One region of the Bradyrhizobium sp. LCT2 genome, then DNA from elsewhere that is predicted to be linked to it. Evidence: predicted binding sites of a transcription regulator. Region 1 holds the regulator's gene; each other region holds the start of a gene.

Region 1 (3,287 bases):
GAAAACACCGGCACCGCCACGCCACAGGTGAGGCCGGCCGCGAGCGCCTGGTCGGTCCGCTTGAAATAGGAGTTGGCGAATTTGGTGAGGATCACGGGATGGCCGCTGGCCCAGGCCTTGCCGGGAAGGCCCTCGTCGTATCCGAAGCGCAAGTCCTCGCTCACGGCCTTGAACGCGGACAGCCCTTCGCCGTAGAGGCCGCCGCCGAATTCCAGCCGCATGCGCGTCCGGTCCGGCACCCAGAGTTCAACGACGCGAATGAAGGTTTTCATCGAACGTGTCCGCCGCCTCAAGCCTTTGACAGCATCGGCGATCTGGCCGCGGAACGGACGTTCAAAATTCAGGCAGGGCCGCGCAAACTTCGTGCGATGGGCAGGTGCGAGCCTGATCTCGGCGGATTGGATTCCGGAAGACGCAAATCATACCATCTCGCCGGCCACGGCCGGCGATGGCAATTTCAATCCCGGCCCCGACCTCTGCGCCGGGGGGAGGTACATCAGCCGATCGGCAGGCGTGTGATCGTCGGCCTGTCAGCGATGATCTCCGGCTTGTGTTCACGCTCGCCGGCCGGCTGGGTCACCGGCAATTGCAGCACGGTCGCGCGCTGGCCTTCGACGAGTTGCGTCACGAGTACGTATTTGCCGTCGGGGAATTCGATCGCGTCATGATGGCGATCGGGAATGTGCGGATCGATCTTGCCGAACTTGCCGACGCGGGAGTTGATGGTGCGCGTCCAGATCCAGCGATTGTCGTAGCGGACGTTGTCGGCGAAGGCGAGCTCCGTTCCCGGCAGCAGGCAGACCGCGACGGACATGTCGGCCTCGGAGGCGAAGCCGCGCGTCGAGGTGCCGCGGAAGGTGGTCGTGACGATCGTCTCGCCGACTTGTGCGGGACGCGTCGCGACGGCATGCAGGCTGTAGTCACACATCGGGTGCTCCTCATTCAGGGATAGCGACCCGCGCCTCCTTCGGAGGCACTGGCCTCTATCAGAGTGGAAGCATGTTAGCGTCTTCTTGGTTGTAGGCAAATCTGCGGCTTGGGTCCGCAGGCTGCCATCACAATATCTTTTTCAAATGCCTCAGGAACAAAAACCGCTTCCGTGCATTTGGCGTGCGTCTCCGTCAGCGACCAGCAGGTGCCGACCAGCCCGAATATTGCCAGGCGGGTTGCGACGGCTGCGCGACGGCGTTGCGGGCATTGCGCAATTGCTCGCTCGTCGTCTGCGTTGCCTTGCGGGCATGGTGCGACTGCGCGGCGAAGGCTTGCGATGCCGACGCGGATGCTGCGATCAGCGCCACCGTGACGGTGCTCAAAACGATCTTGCGCATTGATTGCCTCCTCGATCTCCAGGGCCACGAAGCGATGAGGGCTTTCTGCGGCGTCGCGAGGATGTAGCGCTAGAGAGGGGCCGGATAATCTGAGCAAAACCAGAAAGACTATCCAGCCGGAGCGGACAATCGTCCGCTCCAATCGTCAACGACGCGGGTCGCCAACCGGCGGGCCGCGCTTAGGTGATTGCTTGAGCATGATCTCCGCGCAAGCGCGTCCTGCGCTTGCCGCGAGGGAAAACCGCTGCGCACTTTGCGCTAACGCGGCCCTCCAGTCCGGATCACGCTCAGTACTTCCGGTACAGGCCGATCAGCTTGCCCTGAATCTTCACCCGGTTGGGCGGCAGGATGCGGACCTCATAGGCCGCATTGGCGGGCTCGAGCGCGATCGAAGCGCCGCGGCGGCGGAAGCGCTTCAGCGTCGCTTCCTCGTCGTCGATCAGCGCCACCACGATGTCGCCGGTGTCGGCGCTCTCATTGCGCTGGATCAGCGCCATGTCGCCGTCGAGGATGCCGGCTTCGACCATCGAGTCGCCGCGCACTTCGAGCGCGTAGTGCTCGCCCGAGCCGAGCATGTCGGGCGGTACGCTGATGGTGTGGCTGCGGGTCTGCAACGCTTCGATCGGCGTGCCGGCCGCGATGCGGCCCATCACCGGCACCGCGACGGGGCGTTCGCCCTCGTCCGCGCTGGAGCTCGCTCGCACCTTGCCGAGATTGCCCTCGATGACGCTCGGCGTGAAGCCACGGCGGTTGCCAGCGGCGGCCTGCAGCTCGGGCAGCTTGATCACCTCGATCGCGCGGGCCCGGTTGGGCAGGCGCCGGATGAAGCCGCGCTCCTCCAGTGCGGTGATCAGGCGATGGATGCCCGACTTCGAGCGCAGGTCGAGCGCGTCCTTCATCTCGTCGAAGGAGGGCGGCACACCGCTTTCCTTCAAACGCTCGCTGATGAATCGCAGAAGCTCGTATTGTTTGCGCGTTAACATCTCGACCAAATCCCCCGGTTGATGTCGTTCGATTCCGAGACGGTGAATTCAGCGGCGAGCCGCCAGATGCTCGAAACAAATCATGAACGGACACTATATGTTCGATATGTGTTCCGCAACTGCTTAATTTACCGTGAACGCGACAAAGTTCGCGGAACGCGCAGGACCAGTGCGTTCAGGCGGGCAGTCGCAGCACCTCGCAAGGCGCGCCTGCCTCGGCCTTCGGCGCGAACGGCGCGCGCACGAGAAGTGCCTGCGCCGCAGCGAGATTCGCAAGCAGCGAGGAATCCTGATGATTGACGGGAAGGGCGACAAGCATGCCGTCGTCGCGCCGCTCCAGGCGCGCACGAAGATAGTCCTCGCGCCGGTCATTGGCGCCGACATCGCGGCCGAGCACGGCGCGCTCGCGACGATGGTGAATCACGGCGCGGCCCGACAGGGCGCGAATCAACGGCACCATGAACAGGAAGCCGCACACATAGGACGACACGGGATTGCCGGGCAGGCCGATCACCCCCATCGCCCCTAGCCGGCCGTGCATCATCGGCTTGCCCGGCCGCATCGCGATCTTCCAGAACGCCATCGCAATGCCTTCGGCCTTCAGCGCCTGCTGGACCAGATCGTGGTCGCCGACCGAGGCGCCGCCGATCGTGATCAGGATGTCGGCGCCGCTCTCTCGGGCACGGCGGATGCCGGCTGTGGTGGCCTCCAGCGTATCGGCGGCAACGCCGAGGTCGATGGTATCTGCGCCCTCCTGGCGGGCGAGGGCGTGCAGGGCATAGCCGTTGGAATAGACGATCTGGCCGGGGCCCGGCGTGGTGCCCGGCATCACCAGCTCGTCGCCGGTGGCGAGGATCGCGACCTTCGGACGGCGGCGGATGGGCAGGTCTGGATGGTTCATCCCGGCGGCGAGCGCGAGGTCGCGCTCGGTGAGCCGGGTTCCCTTGCGAAGGAGCACGTCGCCCTCGCGGAAGTC
Region 2 (3,287 bases), 2.0 Mb from region 1:
CATCGCCGATGGTCTTCAGGCCGGCACGGCGCAGGCCGGTGGTGATGGCCTCGCCCGCGCCGAGCGCGGACACCGGCAGCCGGCTGATCGCCTCCGCCTCCCCGCCATCGACGACGATGGTGCCTGTGACCTGGCGCGTCAGCGTCCGCGCGCAGACCGAGGTGCCGGCAATCGCCGCGCTGACGGCAAAGCCTTGTCGGCCGAGCGCGCGAATGAGCGTCTGCAACAGCGCGGCTTCGCCGCCGAACAGATGCGCGCAGCCGGTGATATCAAGGAACAGCCCGTGCGGCGGATCGAGCGCCACCAGCGGCGTGAAACGGTCGCACCAGTCGGCGATGTCGCTCAGCGTCTTCGCATCGGCGACGACATCGGCATCGAACACCCGCAAGTCCGGGCACATCGCCCGCGCATTGGCCAGGGGCTGGCCGATATGCAGGCCCAGCCGCGACGCCGCATCGTCAAGCGCATGGATCACCAGCGCATTGGTCTCTTTGATGACGACGATGCTGGGCTCGTCTTTTTGTTTTGACGCGTTTTCTTCACGCGAACCGGTACCCACTTCGCTCGAAAACGCTTTGGTCTTACCCAGCCCGCCGTTGAAGAATCGCTGGATCCGGTCGATGGGCAGGCGCGGCAGCCACAAGCTGAGAATACGTCGACGGTTCACTGAACTGGCACTCATCACATTTCCATTCCATGATCCACCGGCCGCACGGGCCATGACGATTGCGCAACAGCTCGGCATCGAAGCGCGGCGCGCCCCAGGCATTCCACATCGTGCCCGGCGGCGAATGCGCCGCGCGCAGCATCCATCTGGTCTCGGCAGTCGAGGGCAGCGGCTGCGCGGCCATCCGCAACAGCAGGCCGGTGACGCCGGAGCCTTGCGCGGCCAGCGTCAGCTTGCGGCTCGCCACGAGATCGAATTGCCGCGTCTCGCCCCAGAGCTCGAGCACGACCGCGCCGAGCGCATCGCAGGCCAGTGCATCGGCCGAAGTGCGCAGCGCACCCTCCACATCGGCCGCGCGCACCATCACCACGCGGCGCGGGTCGAGGCCGAGCTCGGCGAGCCCGCTCATCGACAGCGCGCCGGCTTCCAGTTCCGAAAAATCCTGCCGCACCCACAACAGCGGCCGGCGCGCGGTCACGCGTCCCGCAACGCCCATGACAAACCCGGTCGCGGCGGCGCCCTGGCGCCCCTCGCAAAACACCTCGTGGATCGCCGCGCGCGCGAGCCCGCCCTTCAGCGCGCTGTCGACCTCGCCGTGGCCAAGCGCGACGCGATCATGCTGATGCACGACCTCCGCCGTCTCGATGCGCTCGATCTGGCTGCGCAAGGTCGCAAGCGCGCTTGTGCGTGCGCCGCTCATATACGCCGCTCCTTCAGAGGTGATTGCCGGTGGCTCTCAAAAAGAGAACCAGCGGCTGGCTCATTTGTTCATGATATGTTCTAATATAAAGCTAACGGCGCCCCTGGAGTCAATCGAATTGGCGCGCCCATGGATTCATGAGCGGAATCAAGAGGATTCGAGTGCCATGTACCTCGTCACCCTGGACAGCGAGACCGATTTCGACGGCTGGCGTAAAGCCGCACGCGCATTCGCGCTGCACCACGTCGCCCCGGCGGACGTGGTGTGGCACGTGCAAGGCCAGACGAAAGACCAGATGCCGCCCGGCCTGTCCGAAGCGCCGAGCCTTCCGCCGATCGAGACCGAGAGCACGTTCACCGTGCCGGCCAATTTCATCGAGCTTGCCCGCATCGCGATCCTGCATCGCGAGGGCGAGCGATTTGCGCTGCTCTATCGCCTGCTCTGGCGGTTGAAGGCCGATCACGACCTGCTCGTAACGATGAGCGATCCCGACGTGGCGCAGGCAACCGCGATGGCTGGCAGCGTGCAGCGCGATGCACAGCGGATGCGCGATCTCGTCCGCTTCCGCGAGATCGGGCGCGAGCAGAAGGCGCATTACGCCGCCTGGTTCGAGCCGGAGCATCACATCGTCGCATTCGCCGCGCCGTTCTTTGCGCGTCGTTTTGCCGACATGCCCTGGTCGATCCTCACGCCTGACGTTTGTGCCCATTGGAATGGTCACGCGATCTCCTTCACGCCCGGAATCAGCCGGACGGAGTGGCCGGCACCAGGCCGCCTGGAGGAAACCTGGCGGCGCCATTTCCAGCCCGGCCGGCTGATGACGACCGACGCGCCGGTGAAGCGCCGGAGGAACCTCCAGGACGCATCGGTACTTGGATCGATACTTGGACCCCTGCTCGCCGATGCCGAACGCTGGACCGGCGGACGGATCTCCCCACGTCCGGAAGCCATCATGGGACACAAAGCCGCCGCCAACGATCTCGAAGAGCTCCGCGAGGAGGCCGCGCATTGCCGTGCCTGCCCGCTCTACAAGGACGCGACGCAAATCGTGTTCGGCGAAGGCCCGAAAGACGCCACCATCATGCTGGTCGGCGAGCAGCCCGGCGACAAGGAAGACCTCGCCGGCCATCCCTTCGTCGGACCGGCCGGGCAGATGCTCGACCGCGCGCTGGAGGAAGCCGGCGTCGACCGCAAGAAGGTCTATGTCACCAATGCGGTGAAGCACTTCAAATTCGTGCCGCGCGGAAAGATCCGCCTGCACCAGAAGCCGGCAACACCGGAAATCAAAGCGTGCCGGCCATGGTATGAGCGGGAAGTTGCGGCAATCCAGCCCGAGCTCATCGTCGCGATGGGCGCCACCGCCGCGCAAAGCGTATTCGGCAAGATCACCCCAATCGGCAAGACCCGCGGCCGGCTCATCGACCTTCCCGACGGCCGCAAGGCGCTGGTGACGGTGCACCCGTCCTATCTGCTGCGACTGCCCGACCCGGAAGCCAAAGTGCTGGAATATCAGCGCTTTGTCGAAGACCTGAAGATCGCCGCCAGCCTGCAGAGGAAATCCGCGCGCGCCGCCTAAATACGGGCGGGAAAACGCCTTTCAACCACCGCTTGTCATCCAGCCTTCAAATCCATCGCGGACAATACCCTTACCTGAAAGTTAAGGGGCGTCCAGACATGACCGATGTAGCATTCGACCGCGCGGTAGCCGATCCCGCGCCGATCCAGCCGGCCTCGCGGCCAAATCTCGACAAGGGCTTCAATCCGCTGACGATGATCCTGTTCTTCGGCATCCTCGCCGCGGGTCTGCTGTTCGTCGCCTACAGCATCTATGCCGACGTCAACGCGACCGGCACGCGGGTCACGACCTTCTTGCCCTACATCCTCTTGTTCGTTGCGCTGCTGATCGCGCTCGGCTTCGAG
Region 3 (3,287 bases), 3.8 Mb from region 1:
CCGGTCGCGGATGGCCGCAAGCGTCGTGGCGGTCGCTTCGGCGCCGCCGGCCACCGAATTGGCGGCGCGCTCGAGCTGGCGAATCATCGCGCCCAGCTCGAGTTCCAGCAGTTCCAGGATTTCCCTGGCAGAATCGCTCTCAGCGGCCGGGCCGGGCTCGGAATGGGCCGGCGGCGGCGCAGCCTGCGGGGCGGCCGCGGGCGCAGCCATGTCCGGCAGACGCTTCCGAAATAGTCCGAACGCCATCAGGTCTCTCTTGTCGGGGGACGGTCGTACGCTATTTTCGCAGGCCGGAATGAAGTCAGGGTTAACGATGCCTGACATCTGGGCAAAGGCCACTACGGTGTTACCTTAAAGTCGTAGAGCCTCTTTCATTCCGGTGGGTTGGCGGCCTATAAGGCCGCGCTTCCCACGCTCACCTTAGGCGCACGATTCCTTTACGAGACCACGCATGGCCGGACATTCCCAATTCAAGAACATCATGCACCGCAAGGGGCGGCAGGATGCCCAGAAGTCGAAGCTGTTCGGCAAGCTGGCGCGGGAAATCACCGTCGCCGCCAAGCTCGGCACGCCCGACCCCGCCATGAACCCGCGCCTGCGCGCCGCCGTGATCGCCGCGCGCGCGGAGAACATGCCGAAGGACAATATCGAGCGCGCCATCAAGAAGGCGCTCGGCAGCGACGGCGAGAACTATGACGAGATCCGCTACGAGGGCTATGGCCCCGGCGGCGTCGCCGTCATCGTCGAGGCGCTGACCGACAACCGCAACCGCGCCGCCTCCGACATCCGCTCCTTCTTCACCAAGTCGGGCGGCAATCTCGGCGAAACCGGTTCGGTCTCCTTCATGTTCGACCGCACCGGCATCATCGAATACGACCGCAGCGTCGCTTCCGACGACGCGGTGCTCGATGCCGCGATCGAGGCCGGCGCAGACGACGTCGTCTCCGGCGAAAGCGGCCACGAGATCTACGCCTCGACCGAAGGCTATCGCGACGTTGCCAAGGCGCTGGAAGCCAAGTTCGGCGAGCCGCGCAAGGCCGCGCTGATCTGGAAGCCGCAGAACACGGTCGCCGTCGATGACGAGACCGGCGAGAAGCTGCTCAAGCTGATGGACCTGCTCAACGAGCACGACGACGTCCAGAACGTCTACGCCAATTTCGAGGTGTCGGACGCGCTTGTTGCCAAGATGGGCGGGTAGGGGACACACGAACGGTGCGCTCCCTCGCCCCGCTCTGCGGGGAGAGGGTTGGGGTGAGGGGCTGTTTCCGCGTCGGCGGTGATAGAGGGACTCGTGGAGAGTCCCCCTCACCCGGAATCCGCGCTTCGCGCGCATTCCGGCCTCTCCCCGCAAGCGGGGAGAGGCGAAGAGCGACACTTCCCCTGTTACTTCCGTTCTGTTTCTGTTTCCCCCGCCGCAGCCAGCCGCTATCACTGGCCCATGACTGCGCTCCCGATTCGTGGCCCCGTTCGCATCATCGGCATCGACCCTGGCCTCCGCCGTACCGGCTGGGGCGTGATCGAGGCTGAGGGCAACCGCCTGATCTATGTCGCCTGCGGCTCGGTGGAACCGCCGGACGACCTGCCGCTGTCCAGCCGCCTGCTCGCGATCCACGAAGGGCTCGCCTCTGTCCTGTCCGATCACAAGCCGATGGAAGCCGCCGTCGAGCAGACTTTTGTGAACAAGGACGGCGTTGCGACGCTGAAGCTCGGCCAGGCCCGGGGCGTCGCCATGCTGGCGCCCGCAATGTTCGGCATCAGCGTCGCCGAATATGCGCCGAACCAGGTGAAGAAGACTGTGGTCGGCGCCGGCCATGCCGACAAGCAACAGATCGCGATGATGCTGAAGATATTGCTGCCGAAGGCCGAACCGCCGTCAGCCGACGCTGCCGACGCGCTCGCCATCGCGATCACCCACGCCCATCACCGCCAGAGCACGGCGCTCAGGCTGAAGGTGGTGGGAGTTTAAGTTCGAGTCATGAGGCGCAACATGAGCCGCACGCACACTCTTCTCCCTCCCCCCTTGTGGGGGAGGGTTGGGGAGGGGGGTAGCCCCGGGCGCCGGCGTCTGTGGCTTACCCCCCTCCCGGATCGCCTTCGGCGATCCGACCTCCCCCACAAGGGGGGAGGTAACAAGAAGAGCGCTGCGCAATCATGATCGGCAAGCTGAAGGGCCTGATCGATTCCTACGGCGAGGATTTCGTCATCCTCGACGTCGGCGGCGTCGGCTACCAGGTGCACTGCTCGACGCGCACGCTGCAGCATCTGCCGTCGCCCGGCGAGGCCGCCGTGCTGTCGATCGAGACCTATGTCCGCGAGGACCAGATCAAGCTGTTCGGCTTCCGCACCGACCAGGAGCGTGAATGGTTTCGCCTGCTCCAGACCGTGCAGGGTGTCGGCGCCAAGGTCGCGCTCGCGGTGCTCGGCACGCTGGCGCCCTCCGACCTCGCCAATGCGATTGCGCTGCGCGACAAGGCCGCGGTGGCACGCACGCCGGGCGTCGGCCCCAAGGTCGCCGAGCGCATCGTCACCGAATTGAAGGACAAGGCGCCGGCCTTCGCCAATGTCGATCCCGCCGTGGTGCATCTTGCCGGTGCCGTCGACGACCAGCGCGCGCCGCGCCCGGTGGCGGATGCGATCTCTGCGCTGGTCAATCTCGGCTATGGCCAGCCGCAGGCCGCCGCGGCCATTGCATCGGCCTCGCGCAGTGCGGGTGAAGGCGCCGAGACCGCGCAGCTCATTCGCCTCGGTCTGAAGGAACTCGCGAAGTGAGCGATCCCAAGGCCAACCGCATGGTCTCGCCAGAGCGCCGCAGCGATGATGTCGGCGACACCGCGCTGCGCCCGCAATCGCTGTCCGACTTCGTCGGCCAGCAGCAGGCGCGCAAGAACCTCTCGATCTTCATCGAGGCGGCGCGCAAGCGCGGCGAGGCGCTGGATCATGTGCTGTTCGTCGGGCCCCCCGGCCTCGGCAAGACCACGCTGGCGCAGATCGTGGCCAAGGAGCTCGGCGTCGGCTTCCGCGCCACGTCGGGTCCCGTGATTGCCAAGGCCGGCGATCTCGCCGCCCTGCTGACCAACCTCGAAGAGCGCGACGTGCTCTTCATCGACGAGATCCATCGCCTGAGCCCTGCGGTGGAAGAAGTGCTCTATCCCGCGATGGAGGATTTTCAGCTCGACCTCATCATCGGCGAGGGCCCGGCGGCGCGCTCGGTGAAGATCGAGCTGTCGAAATTCACCCTCGTCGGTGCCACCACGCGTGCAGGCCTCCTCACCAATCCCTTGCGTGAC

What was found. The regulator LexA, encoded in region 1, represses DNA repair genes until DNA is damaged. The targets are predictions, from matches to a motif close to TGTTCNNNNTGTGTTCNG.
Region 2: the regulator LexA is predicted to act here: its motif matches at 1,433-1,450, upstream of EI171_RS32915 (ImuA family protein).
Region 3: the regulator LexA is predicted to act here: its motif matches at 1,391-1,408, upstream of ruvC (crossover junction endodeoxyribonuclease RuvC).

What each region holds. Positions count from the first base shown of each region.
Region 1 covers NZ_CP034432.1:4,888,820-4,892,106, forward strand. The annotation lists gene EI171_RS23600 (GAF domain-containing protein) at 1-272, opposite strand, end outside; gene EI171_RS23605 (hypothetical protein) at 497-928, opposite strand; gene EI171_RS23610 (hypothetical protein) at 1,122-1,328, opposite strand; gene lexA (transcriptional repressor LexA) at 1,616-2,311, opposite strand; gene glp (gephyrin-like molybdotransferase Glp) at 2,487-3,287, opposite strand, start outside.
Region 2 covers NZ_CP034432.1:6,911,914-6,915,200, forward strand. The annotation lists gene EI171_RS32910 (DNA polymerase Y family protein) at 1-682, opposite strand, end outside; gene EI171_RS32915 (ImuA family protein) at 582-1,367, opposite strand; gene EI171_RS32920 (UdgX family uracil-DNA binding protein) at 1,534-2,943, shown strand; gene EI171_RS32925 (inorganic phosphate transporter) at 3,042-3,287, shown strand, end outside.
Region 3 covers NZ_CP034432.1:8,688,136-8,691,422, reverse strand. The annotation lists gene EI171_RS41070 (methyl-accepting chemotaxis protein) at 1-246, opposite strand, end outside; gene EI171_RS41065 (YebC/PmpR family DNA-binding transcriptional regulator) at 452-1,198, shown strand; gene ruvC (crossover junction endodeoxyribonuclease RuvC) at 1,439-1,966, shown strand; gene ruvA (Holliday junction branch migration protein RuvA) at 2,152-2,769, shown strand; gene ruvB (Holliday junction branch migration DNA helicase RuvB) at 2,790-3,287, shown strand, end outside.